Regions from separate parts of the Pseudomonas sp. GNP014 genome, predicted to be linked through region 1. Evidence: predicted binding sites of a transcription regulator. Region 1 holds the regulator's gene; the other holds the start of a gene.
The links. Region 1 encodes sigma-54, which starts transcription at its own class of promoters, with help from an activator protein. Its sites were predicted from a motif close to ANTGGCATNNANNTTGCTNT; they were not measured.
Positions count from the first base shown of each region.

Region 2: ACXX9E_RS14775 (CmpA/NrtA family ABC transporter substrate-binding protein) is a predicted target of sigma-54. The motif match lies at 6,896-6,915, and genes of this name have one in related genera.

Region 1 is NZ_JBTGUS010000001.1:2,259,690-2,269,687, forward strand. It holds gene rapZ (RNase adapter RapZ) at 1-174, opposite strand, end outside; gene ptsN (PTS IIA-like nitrogen regulatory protein PtsN) at 177-641, opposite strand; gene hpf (ribosome hibernation-promoting factor, HPF/YfiA family) at 654-962, opposite strand; gene ACXX9E_RS10015 (RNA polymerase factor sigma-54) at 1,036-2,529, opposite strand; gene lptB (LPS export ABC transporter ATP-binding protein) at 2,714-3,439, opposite strand; gene lptA (lipopolysaccharide transport periplasmic protein LptA) at 3,439-3,984, opposite strand; gene lptC (LPS export ABC transporter periplasmic protein LptC) at 3,971-4,543, opposite strand; gene ACXX9E_RS10035 (KdsC family phosphatase) at 4,552-5,076, opposite strand; gene ACXX9E_RS10040 (KpsF/GutQ family sugar-phosphate isomerase) at 5,076-6,050, opposite strand; gene ACXX9E_RS10045 (ATP-binding cassette domain-containing protein) at 6,325-7,134, shown strand; gene mlaE (lipid asymmetry maintenance ABC transporter permease subunit MlaE) at 7,134-7,931, shown strand; gene mlaD (outer membrane lipid asymmetry maintenance protein MlaD) at 7,931-8,398, shown strand; gene ACXX9E_RS10060 (MlaC/ttg2D family ABC transporter substrate-binding protein) at 8,410-9,054, shown strand; gene ACXX9E_RS10065 (STAS domain-containing protein) at 9,051-9,356, shown strand; gene ACXX9E_RS10070 (BolA family protein) at 9,472-9,711, shown strand; gene murA (UDP-N-acetylglucosamine 1-carboxyvinyltransferase) at 9,734-9,998, shown strand, end outside.
Region 2 is NZ_JBTGUS010000001.1:3,273,743-3,283,740, reverse strand. It holds gene ACXX9E_RS14795 (sensor domain-containing diguanylate cyclase) at 6-2,387, opposite strand; gene rlmKL (bifunctional 23S rRNA (guanine(2069)-N(7))-methyltransferase RlmK/23S rRNA (guanine(2445)-N(2))-methyltransferase RlmL) at 2,533-4,803, opposite strand; gene rmf (ribosome modulation factor) at 5,334-5,549, shown strand; gene ACXX9E_RS14780 (quinone-dependent dihydroorotate dehydrogenase) at 5,788-6,807, opposite strand; gene ACXX9E_RS14775 (CmpA/NrtA family ABC transporter substrate-binding protein) at 7,034-8,245, shown strand; gene ACXX9E_RS14770 (ANTAR domain-containing response regulator) at 8,261-8,836, shown strand; gene ACXX9E_RS14765 (nitrate/nitrite transporter) at 9,543-9,998, shown strand, end outside.

The sequences.
Region 1 (9,998 bases):
CGACACGGCCACCAGCGGTTGCGCCAGCTCGGTATGAATCAGCGCGCGTTCGGCCAGTTCCGGCAGCAGGCCGGCCGGCAGGTTATCGATGCAGTAATAGCCGTTGTCCTCAAGGACATCCAGGGCGGTGCTTTTACCCGAGCCGGAGCGGCCGCTGACAATGATCAAGCGCATGATTAGTGACCGTTCTGCTCGCTCAGGACGACCTGATACAAGGCTTCGTTACTCGATGCGCTGCGCAGTTTTTCACGAACTTCCTTGCGATCGAGCATGCTGGCGATCTGGCGCAGTAATTCCAGGTGAGCATCGGTGGCAGCTTCCGGCACCAGCAGGACGAACAGCAGGTCAACCGGAGCGCCGTCGATGGCATCGAAATCGATGGGTGCATCAAGGTGCATCAATGCGCTGATTGGCGCTTCGCAACCCTTGAGGCGGCAATGAGGAATGGCGATGCCGTTACCAAAACCGGTGGAACCGAGTTTTTCACGGGCAATCAACGCCTCGAAGACATCTTGCATCTCCAGATCAGGCACTTCACGGGCGATCAGGTTGGCAATCTGTTCGAGGGCTTTCTTTTTACTGCCGCCCGGCACGTTCACGAGGGAACGGCCGGGGGTCAGGATACTTTCAAGTCGGATCATGGAGTAGGGGGGTTATCGACCGGTAGCGCCCTGGAGCAGGCTCTGGGTCTTTTCCTTATGCTTTTTGAGTTGGCGATCCAGCTTGTCGGTGAGTGAGTCGATCGCAGCATACATATCAGTATCTTCTGCGTTGGCGACCACTTCGCTGCCGGGAATATGCAAGGTGGCTTCGATTTTCTGCTTCAGCTTTTCGACGCACATCGTGACTTGCACGTTGGTGATCTTGTCGAAATGGCGCTCTAATCGTTGAAGTTTCTCATTGATGTAATCGCGCAGAGGTTCGGTCACTTCCAGTTGGTGTCCACTGATGTTGACTTGCATACAGCTTCTCCTTCGTTGCCAGTGCATAAAGCGGCAGGCTGGATAGCCTGCCACTGGAACGCTGTAACGTGGCTTACATCAACCGCTTGCGTTCGCTCGAAGGCGCGATCCCGAGGGATTCGCGGTACTTGGCGACGGTGCGGCGAGCCACCTGAATGCCTTGTGCCTCCAGTAAACCAGCGATCTTGCTGTCACTCAACGGCTTTTTCTGATTTTCCGCGGCAACCAGTTTTTTGATGATCGCGCGGATCGCCGTGGACGAGCATTCGCCGCCTTCGGAGGTGCTGACGTGGCTGGAGAAAAAGTATTTCAGTTCATAAATACCGCGCGGGGTATGCATGAATTTCTGCGTGGTCACCCGGGAAATCGTCGATTCGTGCATGCCTACCGCTTCAGCGATGTCATGCAGGACCAGCGGTTTCATGGCCTCGTCGCCGTACTCCAGAAAGCCGCGCTGATGCTCGACGATCTGCGTGGCAACTTTCATCAGGGTCTCGTTGCGGCTCTGCAGGCTCTTGATGAACCAGCGGGCTTCCTGCAACTGATTGCGCATGAAGGTGTTGTCGGCACTGGTGTCGGCGCGACGGACGAAACCGGCGTACTGCGCGTTGACCCGCAGGCGTGGCACTGATTCCTGGTTCAGTTCGACCAGCCAGCGCTCGTTGTCCTTGCGCACGATGACGTCCGGTACCACGTATTCGGCTTCGGTCGATTCGATCTGTGAACCGGGACGCGGATTGAGGCTTTGCACCAGTTCGATGACCTGGCGCAGCTCGTCTTCCTTGAGCTTCATGCGGCGCATCAACTGGCTGTAATCCCGGCTGCCGAGCAGGTCGATGTAATCGGTGACCAGGCGTTTGGCTTCCGCGAGCCACGGCGTCTTGGCGGGCAACTGGCGCAGTTGCAGCAGCAGGCATTCACCGAGGTTGCGCGCACCGATACCGGCCGGCTCGAATTGCTGGATGCGGTGCAGGACGGCTTCGATTTCGTCCAGTTCGATATCCAGTTCCGGGTCGAATGCCTCGAGAATCTCTTCAAGGGTCTCGTCCAGGTAGCCCTGGTTGTTGATGCAGTCGATCAGCGTCACGGCGATCAGGCGATCGGTGTCGGACATCGGGGCAAGATTGAGTTGCCACAACAGGTGGCTTTGCAGGCTCTCGCCGGCAGAAGTGCGGGTGGTGAAATCCCACTCGTCATCATCGCTGCTGGGCAGGCTGCTGGCGCTGGTCTGGTAGACGTCTTCCCACGCGGTGTCGACCGGCAGCTCGTTGGGGATGCGCTCGTTCCATTCGCCCTCCTCGAGGTTGTCCACCGTCGGGGCGGATTCCTGGTAGGAAGGTTCCTGGATTTCGGTATTGGGCTTGTGTTCGGCGTTGTCGGCCAGCGGGTCGGAGTTGTCGAAGTCGTCGCCTTCTTCCTGGCGTTCGAGCATCGGATTGGATTCCAGGGCCTCCTGGATTTCCTGTTGCAGATCCAGGGTCGACAATTGGAGCAGGCGGATGGCCTGTTGCAGCTGCGGTGTCATCGTCAGCTGCTGGCCCATTCTCAAGACTAGCGATGGTTTCATGGCAGGGGCTTAACACCTTATTCGCCGGCGCTATGCGCCATCCACTACAGGGCGCCGAAGCGCCAAACTTAAGCAAATTATATGCCTGAAACTGAAGTGTTTGCCTAGAGCGCTGTAACAATTAAAACGTATAAAAAACTGCTTCAACGATACAGCGCCCTCGCGAACCACCGGGACGTCGCGCTTACAGGCGGAACTCGTGACCCAGATACACTTCTTTGACCAGATCGTTGGCCAGAATGGTTTCTGCGTCGCCTTCGGCAATCAACTGGCCGTCGTTGACGATGTAAGCGGTTTCGCAGATGTCCAGCGTCTCGCGGACGTTGTGGTCGGTGATCAGTACGCCGATGCCCTTGGCCTTGAGATGGTGGATGATCTGCTTGATGTCGCCGACCGAGATCGGGTCGACACCGGCGAACGGTTCGTCGAGCAGGATGAACTTCGGTGCAGTCGCCAGGGCGCGGGCGATTTCCACCCGGCGGCGTTCACCACCGGACAGGCTCATGCCGAGGTTGTCGCGGATGTGGCTGATGTGGAATTCCTGCAGCAGGCTTTCCAGCTCCTTGCGACGGCCTGCCTTGTCGAGTTCCGGGCGGGTCTCGAGGATGGCCATGATGTTGTCGGCCACCGACAGTTTGCGGAAGATCGACGCTTCTTGCGGCAGATAGCCGATACCGGCCTTGGCACGACCGTGCATCGGCTGGTGGCTGACGTCCAGATCGTCGATCAGTACGCGGCCCTGATCGGCCTGCACCAGGCCGACGATCATGTAGAAGCACGTCGTCTTGCCGGCGCCGTTAGGGCCGAGCAGGCCGACGATCTGGCCGCTGTCGATCGACAGGCTGACGTCACGCACGACCTGGCGGCTTTTATAGGCCTTGGCCAGGTGCTGAGCTTTCAGAGTTGCCATTACTGGGTTTTCTCGTCGGTTTTCTTCTTCGGCTGGATCACCATGTCGATACGCGGACGCGATTCGGTGACCTTGCTGCCGGTCGCGCGACCGGCGCTGGCGAGTTTCTTCACGGTGTCGTAGACGATTTTCTCGCCCTGGGTGGTGTTGTTGTCCTTGTCGACAACCTTGGCCTTGTCGATCAGTACGACGCGATTCTGCGCGGCATGGTACTGGATCGTCACACCCCAGCCCTGAACCGGCTTGGTGTCGCCAGCGGTCTGCAGTTGTTCGAAGTAGGCGAGGTTGCCCACCGAGGTCACCACGTCGATATCACCGCTCGGGGTGCGAGTGATGGTCACGGTGTTGCCGGTCACCTTCATCGAACCCTGGGTGATGATCACGTCACCTTTATAGGTGGCGATGCCGTTCTTGTCGTCCAGTTGGGCGTCGTCGGCCTGGATGCGGATTGGTTGCTGCTGATCGTTCGGCAGAGCCCAGGCGCTCACGCTTCCCAGTGCTGCGCCCAGACTGAGCAAAATAGGGAGGGTTTTAACGAGCCTCATACTGTCCTCTTACGTTCGATAGCAGGTGTATCCTGCTTTCCTTCAGATACGCTTTCATGCCTACGCCAGTCGATACACCGCCAGCGCCGTCGATTCTAACGGGTTGCTCGGTCTGCGCATATTGGTCCTGTGGGAACACTGTCATGCGCGTGGAGGTGACCAGCAGATCGCGGTTCTTCTCATCGGTGCGCTTGATGCGCACAGAATCGATCAATTCGACCTGAGTACCGCCCGAATTCACTTCGCCGCGCTCGCTGGTCACGTGCCACGGAAATTCCGTGCCGCGGTACATGTTCAGGTCGGGCTTGGTGACCAGGGTGATGTCGGTGGCCTTGACGTGCTCGGCCTTGTCGGAAGTCATTTCGTACTGCACCTTGCCGTCCGGCAGGTACTGCAGGGTATGCGTGTTGGTCGCATACCAGTCGATCGGGTTCTCGATGGACGTGACCGCAGGCTTGTCGAGGAAGCGCCCCGGGCTGATGTTCCAGTAACCGACCGCTGCAAATAGCGCCGCTATGCAGCCGAACAGCAGGAAATTGCGAAATTTTTTGCTAAACATGGTTTGGCTCACAGGTACGCGGCGTTGGCCGCATCGAGGCGGCCCTGGGCGCGCAGGATCAATTCGCAGAATTCGCGGGCGGCACCTTCGCCACCACGTGCCCGGGTCACGCCATGAGCGTGTTCACGCACGAAGTCGGCGGCATTCGCCACGGCCATGCCGAGGCCGACGCGGCGAATCACCGGCAGGTCAGGCAGGTCGTCACCGAGGTAGGCCACCTGCTCATAGCTTAGGCCCAGTTCTTCAAGCAGGCCGTCGAGAACGACCAGTTTGTCTTCGCGGCCCTGAAACAGGTGGGGAATCCCCAGGTTTTTCGCCCGACGCTCGACCACCGGGGTCTTGCGACCGCTGATGATAGCGGTCTGCACGCCGGCGTTCATCAGCATTTTGATGCCTTGGCCGTCGAGGGTGTTGAAGGTCTTGAATTCGCTGCCGTCTTCAAGGAAGTACAGGCGACCGTCGGTGAGTACGCCGTCGACGTCGAAAACCGCCAGTTTGATCGCTTTGCCGCGTTGCAGCAGATCGTTACTCATTACATCACTCCTGCGCGCAGCAGATCGGAGAGGTTGAAGGCGCCCACCGGGCGATCCTCTTCATCAACAACGACCAGTGCGTTGATTCGGTGGTCTTCCATGATTTTCAGGGCTTCGGCAGCCAGCATCTCGGGGCGGGCCGTCTTGCCGTGCGCGGTCATGACCTGGTCGATGGTGGCGCTGCGGATGTCGATGCTGCGATCCAGGGTGCGACGCAGGTCACCGTCCGTGAAGATCCCGGCGAGTTTGCCGTCGGTTTCAAGAATGACGGTCATGCCCAGACCCTTGCGGGTCATTTCCATCAGCGCGTCCTTGAGCAGAGTGCCGCGTTGCACTTGCGGCAGCTCCTGACCGGCGTGCATGACGTTTTCCACTTTCAGCAACAGGCGGCGGCCAAGGGCGCCTCCCGGGTGCGAGAAAGCGAAGTCTTCAGCGGTGAAGCCACGCGCCTCCAGCAATGCCACGGCGAGGGCATCGCCCATGACCAGGGCGGCGGTGGTCGAGGACGTCGGCGCCAGGTTCAGCGGGCAAGCTTCGTGTTCGACGTGAACATTGAGGTTCACTTCGGCGGCTTTCGCCAGAGGGGAGGCCGGGTTGCCGGTCACGCTGATCAACTGGATGCCCAGTCGCTTGATCAGTGGCAGCAGGGTGACGATTTCGTTGGTCGAACCGGAGTTCGACAGGGCCAGAATCACGTCTTCGCGGGTGATCATGCCCATGTCGCCATGGCTGGCTTCGGCCGGGTGGACGAAAAATGCCGGGGTGCCGGTGCTGGCCAGGGTGGCGGCAATCTTGTTGCCGATGTGCCCGGACTTGCCCATGCCGACCACGACGACACGGCCCTTGCTGGCCAGAATCATCTCGCAAGCGCGTACGAAATCGGCGTCGATATGGGGCAACAAGCCTTGTATGGCTTCCACTTCGAGGCGAATGGTGCGTTGTGCCGATTGAATCAGGTCGCTGGTTTGGCTCATGTCAGAATCGTATAGCCCGATGAAAAGGCGGCGATTATAGCGGTTATGTGGCAAAGCCTCACGCAAGTTCGTCGTGCTTTGTCATTCCTCGTAACCAAAACCCGGAAAAAGCCCCTCAAAGCCTGTCATGTCGCTGAACACAGCCCGGTAGAGGCCTTGGGCGCTTGGGCTTTGCAGTGATATAGTTCGCCGCCAGTTCGGCCTGCCCTCGAGGTATGTGCTTTCCCAGGAAAGCCAGGCGTCCGAGTGAGAGGCTGCATCGCAAGGAGTTTAGATGAGTGCCGATAACGCTTACGCGGTCGAGCTGAAGGGAGTCTCCTTCAAGCGCGGTGCGCGCAGCATTTTCAATAACGTCGATATTCGCATCCCGCGCGGCAAGGTCACCGGCATCATGGGGCCTTCCGGGTGTGGCAAGACCACGCTGCTGCGGTTGATGGGCGCACAGTTGCGTCCCGGCAGCGGCGAAGTCTGGGTCAACGGTCAGAACCTGCCGGCGCTGTCGCGCAGCGATCTGTTCGATGCGCGCAAGCACATGGGCGTGCTGTTTCAGAGCGGCGCGCTGTTTACCGATCTCGATGTCTTCGAGAACGTCGCGTTTCCCCTGCGCGTTCATACCGATCTGCCGGATGAAATGATCCGCGACATCGTTCTGCTCAAGTTGCAGGCGGTGGGTCTGCGCGGCGCCATCGATCTGATGCCCGACGAGTTGTCCGGAGGCATGAAGCGTCGTGTGGCGCTGGCCCGGGCCATTGCCCTCGACCCGCAGATCCTCATGTATGACGAACCGTTCGTCGGTCAGGACCCGATCGCCATGGGCGTGCTGGTGCGTCTGATCCGTCTGCTCAACGATGCCCTGGGGATCACCAGTATCGTGGTTTCCCACGACCTGGCCGAAACCGCCAGCATCGCCGATTACATCTATGTAGTGGGTGATGGTCAGGTGCTGGGGCAGGGCACGCCGGATGAATTGATGAACTCGGATGAACCGCGTATCCGCCAGTTCATGACCGGTAATCCCGATGGCCCGGTGCCGTACCATTTTCCAGCGACGGATTTCCGCGCAGATCTTCTGGGGAAGCGCTGATGCGCAGAATTTCATTAATAGAGCGCGTACGCCGGTTCGGCGAGTCGGCAATCGACGCCGTTGCGGTGTTCGGGCGTGCCACGCTGTTCCTGTTTCACGCCTTGCTCGGCCGTGGCGGCATCAGCGGCGGTTTCGGCCTGCTGGTCAAGCAGCTGCATTCGGTTGGCGTCATGTCGCTGGTGATCATCGTGGTCTCCGGGATTTTCATCGGCATGGTCCTGGCGCTGCAAGGCTTCAGCATTCTGTCGAGCTACGGTTCGGAGCAGGCCGTGGGGCAGATGGTTGCGTTGACCCTGCTGCGTGAACTGGGGCCGGTGGTGACCGCGCTGTTGTTCGCCGGGCGTGCCGGCTCGGCGCTGACCGCCGAAATCGGCAACATGAAATCCACCGAACAGCTTTCCAGCCTGGAAATGATCGGTGTCGACCCGCTCAAGTACATCATTGCCCCGCGGCTGTGGGCCGGTTTCATTTCCCTGCCAGTGCTGGCCATGATTTTCAGCGTGGTGGGTATCTGGGGTGGTTCGTGGGTAGCTGTCGACTGGCTGGGTGTGTATGAAGGCTCTTATTGGGCGAACATGCAGAACAGCGTGAACTTCACCAGCGATGTGCTCAACGGCGTCATCAAAAGTATCGTGTTCGCCTTCGTCGTGACCTGGATTGCCGTATTCCAAGGCTATGACTGTGAGCCCACTTCCGAGGGCATCAGTCGCGCCACCACCAAGACCGTGGTATTTGCCTCGCTGGCAGTGCTCGGCCTGGACTTTATTCTGACCGCTTTGATGTTTGGAGATTTCTGATGCAAAACCGCACCCTGGAAATCGGTGTCGGCCTGTTCCTGCTGGCAGGGATCCTGGCTTTGTTGCTGCTTGCTTTGCGGGTCAGTGGCCTGTCTCCGACTTCGACCACCGACACGTATAAACTTTATGCCTATTTCGACAATATCGCCGGTTTGACGGTCAGAGCCAAAGTGACCATGGCCGGCGTAACCATCGGCAAGGTCACGGCGATCGATCTGGATCGTGACAGCTTCACCGGTCGGGTCACCCTGCAAGTGGATAAAAAGGTCGACAACCTGCCGACTGACTCCACAGCGTCTATCCTGACCGCTGGTCTGCTGGGCGAGAAGTACATCGGTATCAGCGTAGGCGGGGAGGACACCCGTCTGAAGGATGGTGGAACCATCCACGACACGCAGTCGTCACTGGTACTGGAAGACCTGATCGGTAAATTCCTGCTCAATACCGTTAGCAAAGACGCCAAATGAGGAGCTTTTGAATGATCTCTACCTTGCGACGTGGCCTGTTGGTGTTGCTCGCGGCCTTGCCTCTGATGGCTAACGCTGCGCCCGGGCAATCCGCGCACGATCTGGTTCAGGACACTACTAACCGGATGCTTGCCGACCTGGCAGCGAACAAAGAGAAGTACAAGCAGGATCCGCAGGATTTCTACACGGCGTTGAATACCATCGTCGGTCCGGTGGTGGATGCCGAAGGCATTTCCAAAAGCATCATGACGGTCAAGTATTCGCGCAAGGCCACGCCCGCGCAGATGAAGACCTTCCAGGAAAACTTCAAGAGAGGCCTGTTCCAGTTCTACGGCAACGCTTTGCTCGAGTACAACAATCAGGGCATCACGGTTGATCCTGCCAAGGATGAGTCGGGCGATCGCACCAGCGTCGGCATGACCGTCAAGGGCAGCAATGGCGCGATCTATCCTGTGCAGTACACGCTCGAGAAGATCAGCGGCGAGTGGAAGCTGCGTAACGTGATCATCAATGGCATCAACATCGGCAAGCTGTTCCGTGACCAGTTCGCGGATGCGATGCAGCGCAATGGCAACGATCTGGACAAGACCATCAATGGTTGGGCCGGTGAAGTGGCCAAGGCCAAGGAAGCCACCGAAAAGAAACCAGCGCAATGAGTGAGGCGGCAGTTCGTATGAGTGATGTCGACGAGCTATTGCTCAGCGGAGTGCTGGATTATCGCACCGGGCCGGACTTGCGAAAGGAAGGCCAGGCGCTGATCAAATCCAGCAAGGCGTCGTCGCTGGTGATCGACTGCTCGGCGGTAAAGAAGTCCAGCAGCGTCGGTTTGTCGTTGCTGCTGTGCTTCATGCGTGATGCCCAGGCGGCCGGCAAGGCCGTCAGCATTCGCGCGATGCCCGAAGACATGCGTGAAATCGCTCAGGTCAGTGAACTGACCGAGTTGTTGGCGCACCCCTGAACCCGCATCAGTCAAATAGCCCCCCGTCAGAGTCCTGCCATGCGGGGTTCGCAGGCGCGGGGCTTTTTTGTATGATGTCCGACCCGTGCGCACAGGGCGCCGATTGAGGTTGAGCATGCAGGCCGTAGAAGTGAAGAGCTTCCTTGAAGGGAAGCTGCCAGGAACGCTGGTAGAAGTTGAAGGCGAAGGGTGCAACTTTCAGCTGAACGTGATTAGCGATGAACTGGCGGCGTTGAGCCCGGTCAAGCGTCAGCAAAGCATCTATGCCCATTTGAACCCATGGATCGCCGATGGCAGCATCCACGCGGTCACTATGAAATTTTTCAGCCGCGCGGCCTGGGCCGAGCGCACCTGAGCCCTAGGGCGTCGAGATTCTTATGGATAAATTGATTATTACCGGTGGCGCTCGTCTTGATGGCGAGATCCGCATTTCCGGGGCAAAGAACTCTGCCCTGCCGATCCTGGCCGCCACCCTGCTGTGCGATGGCCCGGTGACCGTTGGCAACCTGCCGCACCTGCATGACATCACCACCATGATCGAGTTGTTCGGTCGCATGGGCATCGAGCCGGTGATCGACGAGAAACTCAGCGTCGAAATCGACCCGCGCACCATCAAGACCCTGATCGCCCCGTACGAACTGG
Region 2 (9,998 bases), 1.0 Mb from region 1:
GCGGCCTAACTCATCTGCTCGACGCGATCGCGCCCGCGCTGCTTTGCCATATACACCCCCGAATCCGCCCGCAGCAGCAACGCATCCGCGCCCTCCCCCGGCCGCCAGCTGGCGATGCCGAAACTCGCCGTCACCACCCCGACCACATCCACCGGCGCACTGCGCAAGCCTTGCCACAACTCCACCGCCAGCATGTACGCATGCTCACCGTCGATGTCCGGGCAGAGCACCATGAACTCTTCGCCGCCCAAGCGGCAAAACACATCGGTACGCCGCAAGCGATGACCAATGCGCTCGCACACCGCTTGTAACACCCGGTCGCCCATGGCGTGACCATACTGATCGTTGATGCGCTTGAAATGGTCGATGTCGAGCATGATCACCGACAACTCGCCGCCGCCCCGTTCGACGCGAGCCATTTCAGTGGTCAGGCGCTCCTGGAAATAGCGCCGGTTGTGAATCCCGGTCAGCGAGTCGGTTACCGACAGCGCACGCAATTCTTCTTCCACCCGCTTCAGGTCGGAGATATCCGAGATGTAGCCGTGCCACAACACGCCGCCACCCGGCAGTTCCTCCGGGGTCGCCTCGCCGCGCACCCAACGCAGGCCGCGCTCGGGTAATTGCACGCGATACTCCTCGCGCCACGGGCTGAGGCTGTCCGCCGAAGCACGAATCGAGGTGCGGACGCGGGTGACGTCCTGCGGATGAATACGCGTGAAGATTGCCTCGGCATTGAACAGCAACACGTCGGGTTCCAGCTCGTAGATCTCACGGATGCCGTCGCTGGCGTAGATCACGCTGAAACGCCCGTCGAATTCCATCTTGAACTGATAAATGCCGCCGGGCACGTGGGCGCTGAGTTTCTTCAGCAACACGTCCCGCGCCGCCAGCACTTCGTGCACACGCTTGCGCTCGGTGATGTCGATGCAAATCGCCAGATGGCCGACCCACAAGCCCTGCTCATCCAGCACCGGAGTCGCGAGCATGTTCACCGGCAAATGGCTGCCATCGCTGCGCACCAGCGTCCATTCGCGTGCTTCGTGGCCACCGACTTCACCGCCCTCGACCAACATCGCATGGCAGGTAGGAATGCTTTTGCCATAACGCGCGCTCAATTCCGCCGCCCGCGCACTCAACTCGCGGGGCAAGTGCAGGTTTTCCAGAGTCATGTGGCCGACGACATCGGCACTGCTGTAACCGAGCATCTGCTCGGCGCCGGGATTGAAGGTGTTGATCACCCCGCGCAGGTCGGTGGCGATGATTGCCACCTGGGTCGCGGCGTTCAACACCCCGCGCAACTGGCCGTGGGTGCCGCGCAACTCCTGTTCGCGCTCGTGCAATTCCTGGGTGCGCAACTGGACCATGCGCAAGGCACGCTGGCGCTGGCTGACCAGCACATACAGCAAGGCGCTCAGCAGCAGGCTGAGCAAACCACCGAGAATCACCACACTGCCGACCGACGAATGGTTGGCCTGCATAAAGGCTTCGCTCGGCAGGATGTCCACCTGGTAATCATGATCGGCCATGCGCAGCAAACGGGTGGCCGACAAATCGCTGGCCGCCGGCTCGTTGGTCGATTCGAACAGCACCTCATGCTGATCAGTGACTGACAGATCGAGGATGCGCACCGACAGGTAGTCATGAGACGCATCCGGCAAGCCGTCGGCCAGCAACTGGCGCATGCTGATCACGGCCATCGCGTAGCCGAACGGTCGCGGCTGGCCCTCGCGGCTCACCGGCGCCACCAGCAGCACGCCGCGGGCGTAAGACGGCTCGATGCTGACCAGATGCATCGGTTGCGACACCGCCAGACTGGCGAGCTTGTCCGCGCGCTGCAGGGTGTCGCGGCGCAGCGGCTGGGCCAGCAAATCGTAGCCCAACGGCGAGCCGAGACGGCTCTGGGTCTGGCTGTACAGCACCGGCACGTATTCGTCGCGGATCGCGGCCAGTTGCAACTCGCCCTGGGCATTAAGTTCGCGGATGGTAAACGTGCTCAGGCCTTCGTCACGCACGCGCTGCTCGAACGCGGCGCGCTCGGCACCGCTGACCCGCAGGGCAAACGAATAGGCCTGGGTGCGCAGCAACAGAGGGCGGGTATAACCGTCGAATTCGGCGCGGGACACCGACTCGGAGTTGGCGAAGAAGCGGCGCAGGCCATCCAGGCGTTGCTCCTGATCCTGAAAGCGCTCTTCGATGCGGCTGTAACGTTCATTGGCCAGCAGTTGAAAACGCTGACGCAATTGCTGATGGAACTGGTTGAGGGTGGCCCAGGCGAGCAGCCCCGTGAGAATCCCGCCGGCGAGCAATACCAGCAGCGCGACCAGCCAGGCCGAGACTTCTTCGCTGATAAAACCCAGGATCTTTGGGCGCACGGGGTGCAACGACATAAAGGCAACTCACTACGCCAGTGTTCCGGGGAAACCCCATTGGCCATGAGTTGAGTTATAGCTATTAGCCATTAATTTGGCTAGCACTGAACGGATCCAAGAGCCTTTAAAAATCAAGGCTCTGTGGATCCAACTTTGGCAAGTGTCAACGAGCCGTGATTTTCCAGGCGCGGTGGATCTTGGTGTTGCGGGCGAAATCCGGATCAATGGTTTGCGCGCTGATTTCCTCGACCGCATAGCGCTCGGTCAGGTTTTCCTCCAACTGGAACTTGCGGAAGTTGTTGGAGAAATACAGCACGCCACCGGTTGCCAGACGCGCCATCGCCAGGTCGATCAACTGCACCTGATCACGCTGCACGTCGAAGATGCCTTCCATGCGCTTGGAGTTGGAGAAGGTCGGCGGATCAATGAAGATCAGGTCGTACTCGTCGCGGCTGCTTTCCAGCCACGCCATCACATCGCCCTGCTCCAGACGGTTCTTGTCAGAGAAACCGTTCAGCGACAGGTTGCGGCGTGCCCAGTCGAGGTAGGTTTTCGACAGGTCGACGCTGGTGGTGCTGCGTGCGCCGCCCTTGGCCGCGTGCACGCTGGCGGTCGCGGTGTAGCAGAACAGATTGAGGAAGCGTTTGCCGGCGGCCTCTTTCTGAATGCGCATGCGCATCGGCCGGTGGTCGAGGAACAGGCCGGTGTCGAGGTAGTCAGTGAGGTTGACCAGCAACTTCACACCGCCTTCGCTCACCTCATTGAACTTGCCCTGCGCCGCCTGACGCTCGTACTGCTTGGTGCCACTCTGGCGCTCGCGGCGTTTGACCACCACGCGGCTCTTGTCGACATTCAGTGCCTGCGGGATCGCTGCCAAGGCGTCGAACATGCGCGCCGAGGCTTTTTCCGGGTCGATCGACTTCGGCGCGGCGTATTCCTGGACGTGCACCCAGTCGTGGTACAGGTCGATGGCCATGGCGTATTCCGGCATGTCGGCATCGTAGACGCGGTAGCAGTCGATGCCTTCGCGCTTGACCCACTTGCTCATCGCCTTGAGATTCTTTTGCAGGCGGTTGGCAAACATCTGCCCGCCCTCACTCAAGCGCGGCTGCTCGATCACCGGGGCCGGAGCGGGCGTCGGTTTGATCGGGTTGCCGTTCTTGTTGAACTTGCGCTCTTGCGGCTCGTCCGGGGTCTGGTCGTAAGCCGCTTGTTCGCGTTCGGCCTGACGCTGCTCCGGGGTACGACGCTCGCCAGTGACGAACTGATCCGGCAGCACCTTGATCAGCAGCAGCTTGCACGGCAGCGCGCCGTTCCAGAACGAATACTGTTTGTGGCTGCGGATGCCCATGCGCTTGCCCAGGTCCGGCGCGCCGGTGAACACCGCGGCTTCCCAGTTCAGGCAGGCCTGACGCAGGCGCTCGCCGAGGTTCTGGTAGAGGTACAACAGACTGGCTTCGTCACCCAGACGCTCGCCGTACGGCGGGTTGCAGATCACCAGACCTTTCTGGTTCTGGTCCGGACGCGGCTCGAAGGTCGCGACTTCGCCCTGGTAGATCTTGATCCACTCGCTCAGACCGGCGCGCTCAACGTTGTTGCGGCCCGGCTGAATCAGACGCGGGTCGGCTTCGTAGCCGCGAATCCACAGCGGTGGCTTGGCCAGACCGGCAGCGGCACGCTCGACGGCTTCTTCATGGAGCTTTTTCCACAGCGCCGGGACGTGACCGAGCCAGGCGGTGAAGCCCCACTGCTCGCGGCGCAGGTTCGGCGCCATGTCGGCGGCGATCATGCCGGCCTCGACCAAGAACGTACCGACACCGCACATCGGGTCAGCCAGCGCGCCGCCTTCGGCCGCAATGCGTGGCCAGCCGGAACGGATCAGAATCGCCGCGGCGAGGTTTTCCTTCAGCGGCGCCGCGCCCTGCTGCAAGCGATAGCCGCGCTGGTGCAGGCTGTGGCCAGAGAGGTCGAGGGAGAGGATCGCTTCGCCGCGATCCAGACGCAGGTGAATGCGCAAGTCCGGGTTGAGCTTGTCGATGCTCGGGCGATCACCCTGCGGGGTGCGCAGTTTGTCGACGATGGCGTCTTTGACTTTGAGGGCACCGAAGTGGGTGTTGTCGATACCCGAGCCGTGGCCGCTGAATTCGACAGCCAGGGTGCCGTCGGCCAGCATGTGATCCTGCCAGTCGATGTCGAGCACGCCGTGATACAGGTCTTCGGCGTCCTTCATCGGGAAACGCTTGAGCACCAGCAACACGCGGTTGGCCAGACGCGACCAAAGGCACAGGCGATAAGCGGTTTCCATGCTCGCCATGCCACGCACGGCGGAAGTGTGCTCGCGCGCTTCTTCAAGGCCAAGCCCGACGGCTTCCTCGATGAGCAGGCCTTCAAGGCCTTTAGGGCAAGTGAGGAAGAGTTCGAAACGGTCGGACATGGTATTTCCAGAGCCTTTGGCTAGTGAATCGGCAACGCATTGCCGATCCGGTTTTCAATCAGGCGCTTTTCTAAAAGAGCGCCCGCGTGGCACGAAGGTGTGCCGTTCCATCCCCGCTGCTCGGGTTAAAGGAGCTTAGATGCCGGGACAGATAAAAAAGTTGATGAAACAAAAAGTCTTAAAGCGACCCTTCGTCGCTTATTAACCTAGCGCAAACGTGGGTCATTCTCACTAAAGGATTAACCCCACCATCCGCCGCGGAGCCGATCATACCGGGGTTTGCTGAAAAAACGTTCATGAAACCCGTCGTTACTTATGGCTGTAGCACTATTTTCGTTACGTCCTTATGACAAAACGATCATTCCCTCGGTGTGACTCATTGGTTAGAACTGACCACAGGTTGACGTCGCAACGGCGTCAACACCTTGGCTCGCCACGCCGGCAGCGAGCCGCACCCCGGCAGAGTTTTCTGCCAGACCTCGGTTGAGGTCAACGCGACACAAACAGTCAACAAGTGAGGGAAACACCCTATGAGAAGACTTAAGCGTGATCCGTTGGAAAGAGCATTTTTGCGCGGATATCAATATGGCGTTGGTGGCAAATCCCGTGAGCTTTGCCCATTTACTCTACCGTCGGTACGCCAAGCCTGGATCAACGGCTGGCGAGAAGGACGCGGCGACAACTGGGACGGTATGACCGGCACTGCGGGAATCCACAGACTCAACGAACTTCACGCCGTTGGCTGACACAGGGCACTGACTGCAACACGACAATCTGAATTTCTAGCGACTTACCATGCACGTCCTTCCCGGACGGCGGGCTACGGCCCAAGGGCTCCTTCGAGGAGCCCTTTTTTATGCCTGTCACATTATTTGTGCTGCACACACCTGTGGGAGCGAGCTTGCTCGCGAAAGCGTCTATTCAGTCAATATCTACAGAGACTGACACACCGCTTTCGCGAGCAAGCTCGCTCCCACAATTGGATCAGCGCAGGGCAGCGATGGCGTCGACCGATTCGCGGATCAGCGCCGGGCCTTTATAGATGAAGCCCGAATAAATCTGCACCAGGCTCGCACCCGCCGTAATCTTCTCGGCCGCATGCTTGCCTTCAGTAATGCCGCCGGCCGCGATGATCGGCAACCGGCCACCCAGTTCCGCCGCCAGCACCTTCACGGTGTGGGTGCTCTTGTCACGCACCGGGGCGCCAGACAGACCGCCCGCCTCGTCACCGTGCTCCATGCCTTCGACGCCGACGCGGCTCAGGGTGGTGTTGGTGGCGATCACCGCGTCCATTCCGGTCTCGATCAGCGCCTGAGCCACTTGCGCGGTCTCTTCATCGGTCATGTCCGGAGCGATCTTGATCGCCAGCGGCACATGCTTGCCGTGGCGCAGGGCCAGCTCGGCGCGACGCGCCGCCAGATCCGCCAGCAACTGCTTGAGCGAATCACCGAACTGCAGGCTGCGCAGGCCCGGGGTGTTCGGCGAGCTGACGTTGACCGTGACATAGCTGGCATGGGCATACACCTTGTCCAGGCAGATCAGGTAATCGTCCACCGCGCGCTCGACCGGGGTGTCGAAGTTCTTGCCGATGTTGATCCCCAGCACGCCGTTGTATTTGGCTGCAGCGACCCGCGCCAGCAGGTTATCCACACCGAGGTTGTTGAAGCCCATACGGTTGATGATCGCCTCGGCTTCCGGCAGACGGAAGATTCGCGGTTTCGGGTTGCCCGGCTGCGGACGCGGGGTCACGGTGCCGATTTCGACAAACCCGAAGCCCAGTTGCGCAAAGCCGTCGATGGCCGCGCCGTTCTTGTCCAGACCGGCCGCCAGACCCACCGGGTTCGGGAAGTCCAGGCCCATGACCGTCACCGGCACGTGCGCCGGCTTCTTGCACAGCATGCCGTTGAGCCCCAGACGCCCACCCGCGCCGATCAGATCCAGCGACAGATCGTGAGAGGTTTCCGGGGAAAGTTTGAACAACAGCTGACGGGCCAGGGTGTACATGGGCGGCGATGACTCGGGCGGCGAAAAGAGGCGGCGATTATAGCCGGGCAACACCCCGGCGCGCGAGGCGCACGCGCAAATCGCCGCGAGTGGCATATGCCTTGCACCTTTCCCCGGTATCAGCCTGCAAGCCAACGACGGCGTGCGGCTCAGGACAATGGCGTCGTCCTCGGTTTTTGCCTGTGCAAAAGCCCGGGACGGCGTTTTTTTTTCAAGGTGGCTTTTTATGAATGATTCGTCCGTCGGGCCGCTGGCCTGGGTCAATGGCAGTGATGCCCCGGAAAAAAGCGCGATCGACCTCGGTTTCATGGCCCTGAGCGATTGCGCCTCGGTCGTCGTCGCTGCCACTCAAGGCTTCGCCCAGCCTTATGGCCTGACCCTCAACCTCAAGCGCCAGACGTCGTGGGCCAATCTGCGCGACAAACTGGTCAGCGGTGAACTCGACGCCGCCCATAGCCTTTACGGCCTGATCTACGCCGTCCATCTGGGCATCGGCGGCGTCGCTTCGACGGACATGGCGGTGTTGATGGGCCTGAACCAGAACGGTCAGAGCCTCAACCTTTCCCACGGCCTGCAAAACCTCGGCGTGATCAGTCCTGAAGCGCTGGATCGCCACGTGCACCAAAGCCGCGCAAAACTGACCTTCGCCCAGACGTTTCCCACCGGCACCCATGCCATGTGGCTCTACTATTGGCTGGCGAGCCAGGGCATTCATCCGTTGCAGGATGTCGACAGTGTGGTGGTGCCGCCGCCGCAAATGGTTGCGCACTTGCAGGCCGGGCGCATCGACGGATTTTGCGTTGGCGAACCGTGGGCAGCCAGCGCGGTGCAGCAGGATCTCGGTTTCACGATGGCGACCAGCCAGAGTATCTGGCCCGATCACCCGGAAAAAGTCCTTGGCTGCACCCGCGAATTTGTCGAGCAGTACCCCAATACCGCGCGGGCGCTGGTGATGGCGGTCCTGGAAGCCAGCCGCTTTATCGAAGAAAGCCCGGAAAACCGCCGCAGCACCGCACAATTGCTCAGCGCGCCGGAATATCTGGACGCTCCGCTTTCGTGCATCGAACCGCGTTTTCTCGGTGATTATGCCGACGGCCTCGGCAATCGCTGGCAGGATCCGCACGCGCTGCGTTTTCACGGCAACGGCGAGGTGAATCTGCCGTATCTGTCGGACGGTATGTGGTTCATGACCCAGTTCCGCCGCTGGGGCCTGCTGCGCGAAGACCCGGATTACCTCGCCGTCGCCCGCCAGGTTCAGCAACTGGATATCTACCGCGACGCCGCCACCGCTGTCGGCGTCGCCGCGTGGGGCACCGACATGCGCAGCAGCCAGTTGCTCGACGGCAAGGTCTGGGACGGCAGCGATCCGGCCGGTTTCGCCCGCAGCTTTAAGCTGCACGCCCTGAGCGATGACGCTCCCCTACTCGCCCGCCGCTGACAGGAGACCGCCAACATGTTGCGCATTCTGCTGATCAACGACACGGCGAAAAAAGTCGGGCGTCTGAAAGCCGCGCTGATTGAAGCCGGTTTCGAGGTGATCGACGAATCCGGTCTGACCATCGACCTGCCAGCCCGCGTCGAAACGGTGCGCCCGGACGTAATCCTGATCGATACCGAGTCACCCGGCCGCGATGTCATGGAACAAGTGGTGCTGGTCAGCCGCGACCAGCCCAGGCCGATCGTGATGTTTACCGATGAACATGATCCGGGGGTGATGCGTCAGGCGATCAGGTCCGGGGTCAGCGCCTACATCGTCGAAGGCATTCACGCACAACGCTTGCAGCCGATTCTGGATGTGGCCATGGCGCGCTTCGAAAGCGATCAGGCCTTGCGTGCGCAACTGCAGGCGCGCGACCAGCAACTGGCCGAGCGCAAGCGCATCGAGCTGGCCAAGGGGTTGCTGATGAAGATGAAGGATTGCAATGAGGAAGAGGCCTACACCCTGATGCGCCGCCAGGCCATGAGCCGGCAGCAGAAGCTGATTCAGGTGGCGGAGCAGATCATTGCCATGAGTGAGTTGCTTGGCTGAAAAGCTCTGGCTGCTTGAAAAGCCCCTCACCCTAGCCCTCTCCCGGAGGGAGAGGGGACCGATCGAGGTGTGCTGGCGTAAAACATCGACCTGAAAGACCGAGTCGATTATGGATTCACAGCAGAAATCACAGGTCGGCGTACTTCGCGAGCATCCCCCAATCAGTCCCCTCTCCCTCCGGAAGATGGAGAGGGGACTGATCGAGGTGTCTGGCGTCAAACATCGACCTGAAAGACCGGGTCGATTATTGATTCACAGCAGAAATCACAGGTCGGCGTACTTCGCGAGCATCCCCTAATCAGCCTCCTCTCCCTCCGGAAGAGGGAGAGGAGGCTGATCGAGGTGTCTGGCGTCAAACATCGACCTGAAAGACCGGGTCGATTATGGATTCACAGCAGAAATCACAGGTCGGCGTACTTCGCGAGCATCCCCCAATCAGTCCCCTCTCCCTCCGGGAGAGGGCTAGGGTGAGGGGCTTTTGATCTTTCACTTGTTGGCACAAATCTCGCTAAGTAAAACGCACAGGTAACCAACGGCGGTTGCCCCACCCACGACAAAGACGTCGCTCACCCGTTTGCCCTTCATGGCGAAACAGGTAGCGGCGTTTTTTGCGTTTTGGCCCCACAGCCCGGGGCCGGTGGTGCGGCCGTGGTGGCGCCCCACCTGCTGTGACTCCTATCGAGACTCTTTTCAGCTGAGGTGCGCGATGAATTCAAGCTTCTGGAAATCCGGCCATACCCCGACCCTGTTCGCGGCCTTCCTGTATTTCGACCTGAGTTTCATGGTCTGGTACCTGCTCGGCCCGCTGGCGGTGCAAATCGCCGCCGACCTGCACCTGACCACGCAACAACGCGGTCTTGTGGTGGCGACGCCGATTCTGGCCGGGGCGGTGCTGCGCTTTGCGATGGGCATGCTGGCTGATCGTCTGTCACCGAAAACTGCCGGTCTGATCGGCCAGGTCATCGTGATCTGCGCACTGTTCGGTGCGTGGAAACTCGGTATCCACAGTTACGAACAGGCTCTGCTGCTGGGTCTGTTCCTCGGCATGGCCGGTGCGTCGTTCGCTGTGGCCCTGCCATTGGCGTCACAGTGGTATCCGCCGCAGCATCAGGGCAAAGCCATGGGCATTGCCGGTGCAGGCAACTCTGGCACCGTGTTCGCC